Regions from separate parts of the Haloleucobacter ellipsoideus genome, predicted to be linked through region 2. Evidence: riboswitches for the same ligand, from Rfam matches in the RefSeq annotation. Region 2 holds a riboswitch; each other region holds the start of a gene.
What was found. A riboswitch is a leader RNA that binds a small molecule or an ion and turns the genes downstream of it on or off. The one in region 2 is predicted to bind thiamine pyrophosphate.
Positions count from the first base shown of each region.

Region 1: linked by a shared signal. The riboswitch ahead of thiO (glycine oxidase ThiO) and the one ahead of ACT6QG_RS05640 (TenA family protein) in region 2 are both predicted to bind thiamine pyrophosphate.
Region 3: linked by a shared signal. The riboswitch ahead of thiC (phosphomethylpyrimidine synthase ThiC) and the one ahead of ACT6QG_RS05640 (TenA family protein) in region 2 are both predicted to bind thiamine pyrophosphate.

Region 1 is NZ_JBQWAR010000021.1:245,707-250,223, reverse strand. It holds gene ACT6QG_RS15595 (CaiB/BaiF CoA transferase family protein) at 1-36, shown strand, start outside; gene ACT6QG_RS15590 (thiamine phosphate synthase) at 54-689, opposite strand; gene ACT6QG_RS15585 (thiazole synthase) at 692-1,471, opposite strand; gene thiS (sulfur carrier protein ThiS) at 1,490-1,696, opposite strand; gene thiO (glycine oxidase ThiO) at 1,709-2,902, opposite strand; TPP riboswitch at 2,894-2,987, opposite strand; gene holA (DNA polymerase III subunit delta) at 3,042-4,070, opposite strand; gene lptE (LPS assembly lipoprotein LptE) at 4,074-4,517, opposite strand, start outside.
Region 2 is NZ_JBQWAR010000017.1:65,919-70,435, forward strand. It holds gene ACT6QG_RS05630 (GMC family oxidoreductase) at 1-1,196, shown strand, start outside; gene ACT6QG_RS05635 (TenA family protein) at 1,276-1,938, opposite strand; gene ACT6QG_RS05640 (TenA family protein) at 1,941-2,588, opposite strand; TPP riboswitch at 2,642-2,756, opposite strand; gene ACT6QG_RS05645 (helix-turn-helix domain-containing protein) at 2,875-3,756, opposite strand; gene ACT6QG_RS05650 (TonB-dependent siderophore receptor) at 4,025-4,517, shown strand, end outside.
Region 3 is NZ_JBQWAR010000008.1:16,416-20,932, reverse strand. It holds gene surE (5'/3'-nucleotidase SurE) at 1-524, shown strand, start outside; gene thiC (phosphomethylpyrimidine synthase ThiC) at 654-2,522, opposite strand; TPP riboswitch at 2,647-2,782, opposite strand; gene ACT6QG_RS00490 (thymidylate synthase) at 2,930-3,724, shown strand; gene ACT6QG_RS00485 (tellurite resistance TerB family protein) at 3,818-4,517, shown strand, end outside.

The DNA.
Region 1 (4,517 bases), on a different contig from region 2:
ACCTTCACCGGCACAGCCGCACCAGACGAGGCATGAACGCAGCGGAAAACCTCTCAGCCCTGTGGCGGCGGAAGCTGGCTCAGCAATTGCGCCATCATGTCCTGGGGCTGGTCTGCACGCATCATCTCACCCATGACGGCAACGCCCTGAGCCCCCGCCTCCATGCAGCCTGCAAGCGTCCCGATAGACACGCCGCCCAGCGCCAGCACCGGAACGGGTGAGGCCAGAACGAAGCGCTGCAACCCTTCCGGCCCCAGGGCTGGCCCATAACCGGGCTTGGAACGGGTGAGGAAAACCGGGCTGGCGGTGATATAATCCACGCTGCCCGCCTGCACCGTCCGCGCTTCATCCGCGCCATGGACGGAAAGACCGATCAGCGCCCCCGGGCCCAGCAGGGCGCGTGCCGCACCAGCATCAGAACCGGCGGGCAGATGCACGCCATCCGCTCCCACAGCCTGCGCCTGTGCGGCCGCGCCATGCAAAGTGAGCACCGCGCCACAGGGCGCTGTCACGGCGCGCAGGCGGGAGAAGAGCGCCGCAATCTCAGCCTCCGGCAGATCCTTCTCGCGGATGCTCACCCAGCGGCAGCCCCCCGCACAGGCCGCCTCCACCACCGCCGCAAGATCACCCCGCACCTGTGTGCGGTCTGTAATCAGCAGCAATGGCGGGCAAGGCAGGCTCCGGTCCATGCTCAGCCGCCGATCAGCCCGAATTCGGGGCTGGATGCTTCCGCATGCAGCTTCTTCGGAATGCGCCCGGACAGATGCGCCAGCCGCCCGGCCTCAACCCCGAAACGGAAGGCGCGGGCCATGTTCACCGGGTCCAGCGCCTTGGAAACGGCGGTATTCAGCAGCACGGCGGAACAGCCCAGTTCCATGGCCTGCGCGGCATCGGAAGCCGTGCCCAGACCCGCATCCAGCACCACCGGAACCGGCGAGCGGGCGCAGATGAGCTCGATCATGTGCGGATTGGCAATGCCCAGCCCCGTGCCGATCATCGACCCCAGCGGCATCACGGTCGCCGCCCCCAGATCCGCCAGCTTCTGGCAGGTCACCGGGTCATCATTGCAATAGGGCAGCACCACAAAGCCGCGATTGACCAGCTCTTCCGTCGCCTTCAGCAGCTCTTCCACATTCGGGTAGAGCAGCTCGCGATCGCCGATCACCTCCAGCTTCACCCAGTCCGTCTCCAGCGCCTCGCGGGCAAGTTCCGCGGTGAGGATGGCGTCCTTCGCGGTCTGGCAGCCGGCGGTATTGGGCAGGATATGCACCCGGCCGGTGAGAAGATCCGTCAGGCTCTCCTCATAGCCGGAGAGGGAGATGCGGCGGATGGAGGCTGTCGCCATCTGCGCTCCCGAAGCCTCCAGCGCATCCAGAAACACCTGCTGGTTGGGATAGCCCGCCGTGCCCAGAAACAGGCGGGAATTGAAGGTCCGCCCGGCAATCACGAGCGGGTCGTTCTGCGTGCTCACGTTTTGTCCTGCCCTGTCTCAACCGCCCTGGCGGGCCGTAATGATCTCGATTTCATCGCCATTCTTCAGTCGGGTCTCGCGCCATGTCCGGCGCGGCACCACGGCGCTGTTCAGCGCCACGGCGATGCCCTTCTGGTCCAGCGACATGCCCTTCAGCTCAAGCAGCTCTGCCACCGTGGCCACCTGAAGCTGCTCTTCGGCTCCATTCACCTTCAGCGACACCATTTCACATTCCCTTCACACGCATTCCGCCGCGGCCGGCCGGTTGAAACGGGCCGCGCCAAAGGGCTGCACCACATCATCCAGCACGCCATCCAGCACGAAACGGGCAATGGCCTGCGCCGTGACCGGCAGCAGCAGAATGCCATTGCGATGGTGGCCCGTGGCATAGACCAGCCCGTCCACCTCCGCGCTTGGCCCCAATATGGGGGCATCATCCCGGCTGCCCGGGCGGAAGCCGACCCATTGCTCGATGATCGGCAGTTCCTCGATGGTGGGCAGCACACGCCAGGCATGGGTCAGCAGGGCCAGCTGCCCGCCGGCCGTGATCTGCGTGTCAAAGCCCTTCTCCTCCGTCGTCGCGCCCAGAATGAGGCGGCCATCACGACGCGGGGTGAGATAGATGCCCGGCCCCCAGACCACATGGTTCAGCAGGGGGGCCTCAGGGTCCATCTGCACCGCCAGCATCTGCCCCTTGACCGGGCGCACGGGCAATGCGGGCGCGGGGGCAATCTCCACGCCCCGGCTCCATGCCCCGGCCGCCAGCACCACCACATCCGCCGCAACCTGCCGTTCCCCGGCAATGATGCCGCGCACCCGGCCCCCTTCCGTCTCCACCCGGCTCACCGGGCAATGCTCATGCAGTGCCACGCCGGCCTTCCCGAGGGCCGCCTTCAGGGCGATCACCACCTTGCGGTTATCGACCTGATGATCCTCAAGCGTGAGAATGGCCCCGGAAAGGCGCGTGGCCAGATGCGGCTCACGGCGACGGGCCTCGGCCGGATTGAGCCACTCCACCGGCAGCCCCAGCGCCTGCTGAAGCGTATAGAGGTGGCGCAGCTTCGCGCCATCATCCGCAGTCAGCCCCACGGTGATGATGCCCTCGGTGCGCAGATCGACGCTTTCGCCGGAGGCGGCTTCCAGATCCGCCGCAAATTGCGGCCACAGCTTCTGGCTGGCGCGGTTCAGATCCAGCAACCGCTCCTCACCCGGCTCCACTTCCGCGCAGGCGGCCAGCATGCCGGCCGCTGCATGGCTGGCGCCCTGGCCGGCCACGCCGGCATCGAAGATTTCCACCGCACAGCCAGCCTGGGCCAGACGCCAGCCGATGGACAAGCCCATGACCCCGGCTCCGACAATGGCGACACGCGGACGCGCCTTCCGGGCGGAGAGGGGGGACGATATTGAATGGGACGACAAGCTGGCGCTCATCGGCAACCTCCCTACGCTGGCATGATCCAGACAGGTTCGATGGGTATGATCTCAGCCGCGCGGTGCGGCACCCCAGGCCGAAACCGCATTATCTCATGTCATGATGGCTGGCGGCAAGGGCAGTCTTGCCGCAGAGGCGCTAGACGCGGCGGTGGGCCGCCTGTTGCGCCACCTGCAGGACTGTGCGCTCGCAAATCGCGGGGGCGAGAGCGGCATTGCGACGGGCGGCAAGAATGGCCTCATCCACCGCCAGCATGGCCTTCAGGCACCGCTCCGCACCAAAGGCGCGCAAGGCCTTCTCGATTTTGGGGCGGCGGGAAAAGTGGATCTGCGGGCGCGCTTTCTCCACCACCCGGTCCGCACTCAGGCCGCCTTCCATCTGCAATGCCATGTGGTGAAGCGCGGAAAGCCCGCGCAAAAGGGCACCCAGCACCGCATCCGGCCGGGTGGCAGCGCCAAAGGCCTTTGCCAGCGCCACCACCGCGCCTTTCGTGTCACCGGAAAGGGCCGAGTCGACGACATCATCCAGCGCAAGGGCGGAGGCATCACCGATGATGACGCGCACATCCTCCAGCGTCACGCGGCCATTGCCCATGGCATAAAGGGCCAGCTTGGCGATTTCCCCGCGCGAGGCCAGCCTGTCCCCCCCGATGAGGGAGACGAGAAGCTCGCGCGCATCCCGGTCTATGGTCAGGCCGGCTTCCGCCAGCATGCTGTCCACCAGCCGGGCAAGGTCACGCTGGGTATCGGCATAGCAGGCGATGGCGAGCGCGTTGGAAGCGGATTCGCACAGATTGCGCAGGGGCGCGCCCCGCTTGAGGTCTGCGGCCTCCACCACCACCAGCGCACCGGGCGGCCCCTCCAGCACGGGCTTGAGCGCCGGCACGATATTGCGCGCGCCAGCCCGAACCCGGATGACCCGTTCGCCGCCAAACAGGCCGATGGTGCTGGTTTCGTCAATCAGCCGGCGCGGATCGGCTGACAGCTCATCCCCCTCCAGACGCACAAGGGCGAAGGGATCGCTGGCATCCGTCACGACAGCGCGCACCAGCGCATCGGCGCGCTCACGCACAAGGCCGATATCCGGGCCGAAAAGGAGCACGACATTCTTGCCCGGATCACGCCGGGCAAGAACCGCCTCGGCATCGCCGGGGCGCACGGCAACCATGGGCTATTTGCCCGTAGGCGCCGGGCGCAGGAAATAGCCGACGAGCTGGGTCTTGATCGCCTCGGTCACGATACGCGCGGCACGGATTTCCGCATCCTGCGATGCACTGTAATTGGCGAAGCGCTGATAGCTGGCATCAATGGTGGCCGTGCCATTGGCCGTACCCTTCACCAGCGGAATCTTCTTGTCATCATCCGCCCGCACCAGTCTCCATTCCGCCTTGAGACGGATGATCTCGTTCTCGGGCAGGCCGGAGCGCTTGTTGACGATGGCGCTCGACTTGGAGGGGGTGACCTTGACGAAGAGCTGGAGCGGCCCATCCTCAGGGTTCGACCCACCGCCCTGGAAGGCGTAGATCAGGTCATTGCGCAGCTCATGGCCGGTCCGGCCCTGAATGGCAAGGACGTTGACCTCCTGCAATTTCTCGCGCACATCCAGGCCACCGGT
Region 2 (4,517 bases):
AGCTGCATGGCGCGCGCGGCGAGTGGCGGGTGGAAAAGGCCCGTGTGCGCTGGGATGTGCTGGATGCCTTCCTTGAGGCGGCAGTGGAGGCCGGCATTCCGCGCACGCCGGATTTCAATACCGGGACCAATGAAGGTGGCGGCTATTTCGATGTGAACCAGCGTCATGGCATTCGCTGGAACGCCACCAAGGCCTTCCTGCGCCCCGCCATGAAGCGGCCGAACCTGGAGGTGCGCACCCATGCGCAGGTGGAGCGGCTGCTGATCGAGAATGGTGAGGTGGTGGGCGTGCGCTACCATCACAACGGGCAGCCGCGCGAGGTGCGGGCCGCCCGGGAGGTGGTGCTTTCGGCCGGCGCGGTGAATTCACCCCATGTGCTGGAACTGTCCGGCGTGGGGCAGGCGGATGTGTTGCAGGCAGCCGGCATCACGCCACGGGTGAATGTGCCCTCCATTGGCGAGAACCTTCAGGACCATCTGCAACTGCGCCTGATCTACAAGGTGCAGGGGGTGGCCACCCTGAATGAGAAGGCCTCCAGCCTGATCGGCAAGGCCTCCATCGGTCTTGAATATCTGTTCAACCGTTCCGGGCCGATGGCGATGGCGCCGAGCCAGGTGGGCATCTTCACCCGCTCCGGCCCGGAGAAGGCCACGCCGGATCTGCAATATCATGTGCAGCCGGTGAGCCTCGACAAGTTTGGTGGCGGGGTTCATCCCTTCCCGGCGATGACGGCCAGCGTGTGCAATCTGCGGCCGGACAGCCGGGGCTCCATTCATCTGCGCAATGCGGATTTCCGCAATGGACCTTCCATCCGTCCCAATTATCTGTCGGCGAGGAGCGATCAGGAGGTCGCGGTGCGGGCCATTCGCCTCACCCGTCACATTGCCGCGCAGCCGGCCTTCCGCAAGTTCCAGCCGGAAGAATATCGTCCGGGACCGGAGTATCAGACCGATGCGGATCTGGTGAAGGCGGCCGGGGATATCGGCACCACCATCTTCCATCCTGTCGGCACCTGCCGGATGGGGGCCGATGACGGCGCGGTGGTGGATGCCCGCCTGCGGATGAAGGCGCTGGGGGGCTTGCGTATTGCCGATGCTTCCGTGATGCCGACCATCACCTCCGGCAACACCAACTCCCCCACCCTGATGATTGCCGAAAAGGCCGCGCAGATGATTCTGGAGGATGCCAGAAGCTGAGGCATGGGGCAGGTGGATGAAGAAAAAGGCCGCGCCGTTGCCCCGGTGTGGCCTTTCTGTTTTCAGTGGTCCGTCGTTGTCAGCGGCCCAGATCCAGCCCCATTTGCCAGAAGTCCGCCTCCAGTCGCGTGGCCTTGGCGAAGATCGCGGCCAGTTCGCTGAAGCGCTGTTCTGTCATGGAGCGGGCGGCCAGTTGATCCAGATGGCGGCGCGCGGCAGAGGCCACACCCTGATAGGCCTCACCCGCATATTCAAGAATCCATTCCCGATAGGGATGATCTCCCGGCAATTCGCGTCCATTGGCGGTGAGCGCATTGCCAATCTCGGCATAGCCGATGACGCAGGGAGCCAGCGCCACATGCAGTTCGAGCAGGTCTCCGGCCGCCCCGCAATCCAGCACATAGCGGGTATAGGCAATGGTGGCCTGATGCTCGGGCGCAGCGGCAATATCGGCCGGGGAAAGCCCCCAGCGCCCGCACAGGCGCACATGCAGCTCCGTTTCGTTCAATATGCCTTCAAGGGCCGCCTGCGCCGCGCGGATATCCTCAAGCGTGCGGCTCTTGTAGGCCGCCAGCGCCCAGGCGCGGGAGAACTGGATGAGGAACAGATAGTCCTGCACCAGATATGTGCGGAAGGCGTCCTGCGGCAGGGTGCCCGCACCCAATTGGCGGACGAAGGAATGGTCCACATAGCTGCGCCAGTCATCCGCCGCCGCGGCTTTCAGACGGTCGAAAATGTCCATGTCTAGTTCTCGCCCTCATAGGCTGCATCGAAGAAATCACGCTCCAGACGGACAGCACGGCGGAAGAAATCGTGGCTCACATCAGCCTCCGCCGGCCCCACCCGGTCCAGCTCATCGCGCAGGAAGGCGACGAAAGCGCGGAAGTCCGGGTTGTCATGCAGGATGATCCATTCGGCATGTACAAAGCTGGCGGGCAGGGGCTGCTTCGCCTTCACCGCCCAGTCCAGATACAGCCCTTCCGCCACATTCAGGACGGAGAGCACCGCAGCATAGGAGCGGGTGGTGGCGGCTTCCTGCATGATGGCCTTGAAACCGGCGGTGGGTGCGGTGTCGGGTGTGTTGTTCCGGGTGGCCTCATCCACGCCCAGCGCCTCGAACGCGCGCAGGAAATAGGTGTTTTCCTCACTGGAAACCATGCCGGCAAAGCGGCCAAAGCGCAGCCGCGCCTCGAAACTGTCCGCCGTTGCCATGGCGGCGCCCAGCAGGGTGAGGAAACTGTCCAGAAAGCGGTGATCCTGCACCAGATAGCGTGCCATGACAGGGTTGGCGATGGAGCCGTCGAGCAGTTCCCGCACGAAGCGGTGGTCCACCGCCTGCGCCCACAGCTGCGCATTGTCCTGTCTCAGGGTTTCGGTGAAGCGCGCGCTCATGGTTTTCCTTCCTCAGCAAGGTGAGGCCGACGAGAAGGCGGGAGAAAGCCGGGCTGGCTGAAAAACCCCATCCCTTCGCCGGCATGATCCGGATCAGGTGCGAAGGGTCACCGCGCTGCAGGGCCAGCGGTCTCTCAGCCCCTTGGCAGGGCTCCCCTTGGTCTGGCTGTTGTAGGCAATCGCCCGGGCTTTGTCACCCGCCGCACGTTTGACCCGGGCTTTGGAGAATGGTTCCAGAATGCTGATTTTTCTGGGATTCCCGGCCATTCGCAAGCTGAAGGACGGGTCAGCCCCGGTGGGTCCGCCGCCATGCCGCCGGCGTTATGCCGCAGGCGCGGCGGAAGGCGCGGGTGAAGTGGGCCTGATCGGCAAAGCCGGCGGATGCCGCGATATCTGCCAGCGAAAGCTCTTCGCGCGTCAACATGTCCTGCACGCGCTTCATCCGCACTTTCATGTGCCACTGGTGCGGCGGCAGGCCGGTGGCGGCCTTGAAGGCATGGCTGAAATAGGACTGCGACAGCTCTGTCAGTTCCGCCAGTTCCTGCATGCGGATGTTGCGCATGCAGTTGTCCTCGATGAAGCCCTGTACCCGCTTGAGCTGCCGGGGGGAGAGAGCGGAACGGCGCGAGGACGGGGTGGGGCCCAGTTTCATAAGGTCAATGAACAGGGCCAGCATCAGCCCGTCACCATACAGGTCATGGCGGCTGTCCGGCTCCATGCACTCCTGCGCGATCAGGCGGGCAAGGCCATGGATGCGGTTGTCAGTGAAATCGAGCCGGGGAGTGGAGAGCACATCCTCATCGAGATCCTCGCCAAGGCGGCGGGAGAGGGTGTCAATATCGAAATGCAGGTCGAGATGGCGCAACTGGCCCGGTTTCTCGATGCGGGACCAGAGCGGCATGCCGGCGGGCACGAAGCTCATGTGGCGGGGCGCGCGGCTGGCGCTGAGATTGGTATCCGGCCCGGTCAGTCGTACCTGGGTGCCCGTTTCGCTCTGGTCGAGCACGACAAACAGGCGGGCATCGTGCGAGATATATTCCCCGCGCGCACCGGCCGCGCAGTGTACATGCCACACATCCGCAACCACGCCGTTCCAGCGCCGCCAGCGCAAATCCTCAAGGATTGTGATGCCTTCAATCGAGGAGGTCATGCGCGGTTGAAAGGTCATGTGCTGCATTCTCTGCGTTGCGCGCCTCCATCCGGTTGCGCGTGCCGTGTCCTGCCCAGAGTAGTTTTGAAGCGGTCCATTTCAGGCACAAGGCCTGTTCAATATGGAAATCCGATGCAATATCATGACAAAAATTGTCAAAGCGCAAGAGGAACAGACAATCCGTTCGCACAAGCCATTGCTATGAGGGCAGTAGTCGACGTCTGCAAGACCAGACTGTTACTTTTTAATAGTTCTTAATTGAGCGCAATGGCGTGCAGGTGATGACATGAACAAGATCGGCGATCCGCTAGACAGGCACTTGCTGCACAGGTCTGTGCTGTTCTGTGGCGTTGCCATGGGGGCAGTTGTGGGCGCGGCGATGATATCCGGGCCGGCCATGGCGCAGTCTGCCGGGCAGGCGGTCGATCAGAATGGCAATGTCATCGAGCTTCAGCAGGTCGATGTGGAGGGCGCGGGCGAAACCGCGACCGGCCCTGTCGATGGCTTTGTCGCGCGCATCACGCAGGCCGGCTCCAAGACCGAAACGCCGCTGATTGAAATTCCGCAGTCCGTTTCCGTGGTCACGCGGGATCAGATGGACGTGCGCGGCGTGCAGAATATCGGTCAGGCGCTGGATTATTCCGTGGGTGTGGTGGGCCATACGCTTGGCACGGACCCGCGGTTCGATTCGCCACTCATCAGAGGGTTTTCAGCTTCCAAGAGCGTGTATCTCAACAGTCTCAAGTTCATGCGGGATTTCGGGGCCATTGCATTCGAGC
Region 3 (4,517 bases), on a different contig from region 2:
ACAATCCGCCGGATCTGGTGCTTTCGGGCGTCAATCGCGGGCAGAATATCGCGGAGGATGTGAGCTATTCCGGCACGGTGGCGGGCGCGATCGAGGGGACCATTCTTGGCATTCCCTCCATTGCCTTCTCTCAGGCGATCAATTTCGCCAGCCGGGCCAATCCCAGCTATGCGGCGGCAGAGGCCCATGGCGGCCGTGTGGTGCGCATGCTGCTGGAAGAGGGCATTCCCGCCGGCATCGTGATGAATGTGAACTTCCCGGATTGCGCGCCGGATGCGGTGAAGGGGGTTGTCGCCACCTCGCAGGGCAAGCGCGACCAGCAGATCATGCGCATTGATCCGCGCTATGATGGGCGGGGCATTCCCTATTACTGGATCGCTTTTGACCGCGCCCGCCCGCAGACCGCGCCCGGTTCCGATCTGCGCGCTATCGAGGAAGGGCGCATTTCCGTGACCCCCCTTCGCCTCGACATGACCGATGAGCCGCTGATGACACGCCTTGCCCTGGTGTTTTCGGGCAAGTGATGCGTCTGCATGTGATCGTTTCACTCTAACCGTTTGCGAAGGCTGATCCGGTCCTCAGGTCATGGCGGACGGTATGTTCCCCGATCATCATGTTGAGCCTGTGCCGGGGCGCCCCGGCACAGGCTTTTTTCATTCCGCTGCCGGAGGAGGGGCGACCTCGGGTGCAGCCTGATAGATTTCGCTGCCGCTCTCGCGGAAGCGCTGGGCCATGTCTGCCATGCCCTTTGCCGCCACATTGTCCGCCTCGGCCCGGGCAATGTCGCCGGCCTCGATCTTCAGCTCCTGCGAGATCTTCATGGAGCAGAATTTCGGTCCGCACATGGAACAGAAATGCGCCACCTTGGCGCCTTCCGCAGGGAGCGTTTCATCATGGAAGCGCTCGGCGGTCTCAGGGTCCAGAGAGATTGCGAACTGGTCACGCCAGCGGAAGGTGAAGCGGGCGCGGGAGAGGGCATCGTCCCGGATGCGTGCGGCCGGGTGGCCCTTGGCCAGATCGGCTGCATGGGCCGCGATCTTGTAGGAGATCACGCCGGTTTTCACATCATCCCGATCCGGCAGGCCCAGATGTTCCTTCGGCGTGACGTAGCACAGCATGGCCGTGCCAAACCAGCCGATCATCGCCGCGCCGATGGCGGAGGAGATATGGTCATAACCGGGGGAGATGTCCGTCACGAGCGGGCCAAGCGTATAGAAGGGTGCCTCGTGACACACCTTGAGCTGCTTCTCCACATTCTCGCGAATGAGGTGGAGCGGCACATGGCCGGGGCCTTCAATCATCACCTGGCAATCATGCTTCCAGGCAATTTCGGTCAGCTCGCCCAGCGTCTCCAGCTCGGCGAACTGCGCGGCATCATTGGCATCGGCAATGGAGCCGGGGCGCAGGCCGTCGCCGAGCGAGAAGGAGATGTCATAAGCCGCGAGAATTTCGCACAGCTCCTCGAAATTCTCGTACAGGAAGCTCTCCTTGTGGTGGGCCAGACACCACTTGGCCATGATGGAGCCCCCGCGCGAGACGATGCCGGTCACCCGGTCTGCCGTCAGCGGCACGAAGGGCAGGCGCACGCCGGCATGGACGGTCATATAGTCCACGCCCTGCTCGGCCTGCTCGATCACCGTATCGCGGAAGACTTCCCAGTTCAGGTCCTCGGCAACGCCGTTCACCTTCTCCAGCGCCTGATAGATCGGCACGGTACCGATCGGCACCGGGGAGTTGCGGATGATCCATTCGCGGATGGTGTGGATGTTCTTGCCCGTGGACAGGTCCATCACCGTATCGGCACCCCAGCGGGTGGACCAGACCAGCTTGTCCACCTCTTCCGCCACGCCCGAGGTGACGGCGGAATTGCCGATATTGGCATTGATCTTCACAAGGAAGTTCCGGCCAATCGCCATCGGCTCGATTTCAGGATGGTTGATATTGGCGGGAATGATGGCACGGCCACGGGCCACTTCCTCGCGCACGAATTCCGGGGTGATCTCGGCGGGAATGGCCGCGCCCAGTCCCATCGCCCGGTGGCGGGGATGCGCGCCACCATTGGCTGCCGCGAGATTCTCGCGGGCGGCCACATATTCCATTTCCGGGGTGATGATGCCGGCCCGGGCATAGGCCATCTGGGTGGGGCGCTTGCCGGGTCTGGCACGCAGGGGCTTGCGCCCCTCAAGGTTGAACTGCGGCAGGGCGGATTCCTGCCCCGCCTTCAGCCCGTTATCTTCCGGGCGAATGGCCCGGCCTTCCACTTCCTCAACATCCCCGCGCTCGCGAATCCATTTCGCGCGCAACTGGGGCAGGCCCTTGGTCAGGTCGATGACCGCCCCAGGATCGGTATAGGGGCCGGAGGTGTCATAGACACGCAGCGGCTTTTCCTCCGGATCAGAAATCGAGATCTCGCGCATCGCCACGCGGACATCCGGGCGGCCGGTTTCCAGATACACCTTGCGGGACTGGGGCAGGGGGCCAGTCGTCACTTTGAGCGACGAGGTGGAGGCTTCATCAAGCACTTGCGGTTCTCCTACAAGCTGGCTCGCGCGGACAGGCCGCGCGGCGGGCAAAGTGAGAGCCGGGATTCAAGCTACAGGAGGCGGGCACGACAGACGCGCAACGGTGCCGGGGACACAGTTCGCAAAGCCGCGCGGGTTCCGATCCCTTCGCCGGTATGACCCGGATCAGGTTCGAAGGGTCAACGCGGTGCCGGAAAGCCATATGGCGTTCAGGCGATGCGAAATCTCAGCCCCATCTCGGGACCCCCCTTGGAACAATGCGAGTGTGGGCTGAAGCGGAAGAGAAAGTCAACGCCTGACAGATGGCGGATGCATGAAACGCGCATATTAGCAGGAGATGGCGGAAAAGTGCTAAGGGAGGGCAGGCGGCCCCGGCCGCACATCTGTTTTTCAGGTTCTGCCTCACCATGCAGCAATATCTCGACTTGATGCGCCGTATTCTCGATGAGGGCGTGCGCAAGGATGACCGCACCGGCACCGGAACCTTCTCCATCTTCGGGCACCAGATGCGGTTTGATCTGTCCCGGGGCTTCCCGCTGGTGACAACGAAGAAGCTGCATCTGCGCTCCATCATTCATGAGCTGCTGTGGTTTCTCGCCGGCGATACCAATGTGCGCTATCTGCGGGAAAATGGCGTCAGCATCTGGGATGAGTGGGCGGATGAGAAGGGCGATCTCGGCCCGGTTTACGGGCACCAGTGGCGCTCCTGGCCGAAGCCTGATGGCGGGGTGATCGACCAGATCGCCGATGTGGTGGCGCAGATTCGCACCAATCCCGATAGCCGCCGCCTGATCGTCACGGCATGGAACCCGGCGGATGTGCCCAAAATGGCGCTGCCGCCCTGCCATTGCCTGTTCCAGTTCGCGGTGGCGGAAGGCCGGCTTTCCTGCCAGCTCTACCAGCGCTCGGCCGATGTGTTTCTGGGTGTGCCCTTCAATATCGCGTCCTACGCTCTGCTCACCCACATGGTGGCGCAGGTGACCGGGCTGAAGGTGGGGGATTTCATCCACACGCTGGGCGACGCCCATCTCTATAGCAATCATCTGGAACAGGCGCGCCTGCAGCTCCAGCGTCAGCCCCGCGCCTTGCCCCGTCTCCGGCTCAATCCCGCCGTGGATGACCTGTTCGCATTCCGCTTCGGGGACATCTCGATAGAAGACTATGACCCGGAGCCGGCTATTCGTGCGCCTGTGGCAGTGTAGTTCTTTCTGCCTCTACGTCTTTCTCCGGGCGTGCTCTTGTCATGAAGATGTGTCAAGCTGGCACAACGATGAACCGACTCTGAGGAGAATTCGATGTCCAACGCGGGAAGCCTTTTGGGTCAGTTGCTTGGTGCGGCGCTGAGCAATGGCGGCGTAAGGAACGGGCAGGCGAATTCTGCCAATGGCCTGCCCGGTGCGCTGGGTGATGTGCTGGGGCAGGTGCTCGGCGGCGGGGCCTCTCGCGGCGGCGCCACAGGCGGAGCCGGTGGCCTTGGGGATCTTCTCGGGCAGGTTCTGGGCGGGGCGACATCGCGCGGCAGCGGCAACAGCCAGACCGGGCCTTCCGGTGGCTTGAGCGATATTCTGGGCCAGGTTCTCGGCGGTGGACAGGGCGGGCAGACCGGGCCTTCTGGCGGACTGGGAGACCTTCTTGGTCAGGTGCTGGGCGGCGGTTCGGCTGGCGGAGCCTCGCCCCAGGGCAGCAGCCGTGGCACCAGTGGCGGCCTTGCCGATCTGGCCAGTGAGGCTCTGGGCCGTGGCGGGTCCTCATCCGTGCCCTCCACCGGCTCCAGCCCGGCTCCGGCACCGCAGCAGGCGCCGGGCGGCGGCACCCAGCCGGCGGGTGGCAATGATCTGGTGAAATATGGCGGCCTTGCCGTTATCGGCATGCTTGCCTTCAATGCCTTCCGCAAGTGGCAGGCGCAGGGCACGCAGGGACGCGCCAATTTCGTTTCCGATTTTGCCGAGGGCCAGCACGGCTTTACTCCGGCAGAGGCGCCGGGTGGCCCGGAGG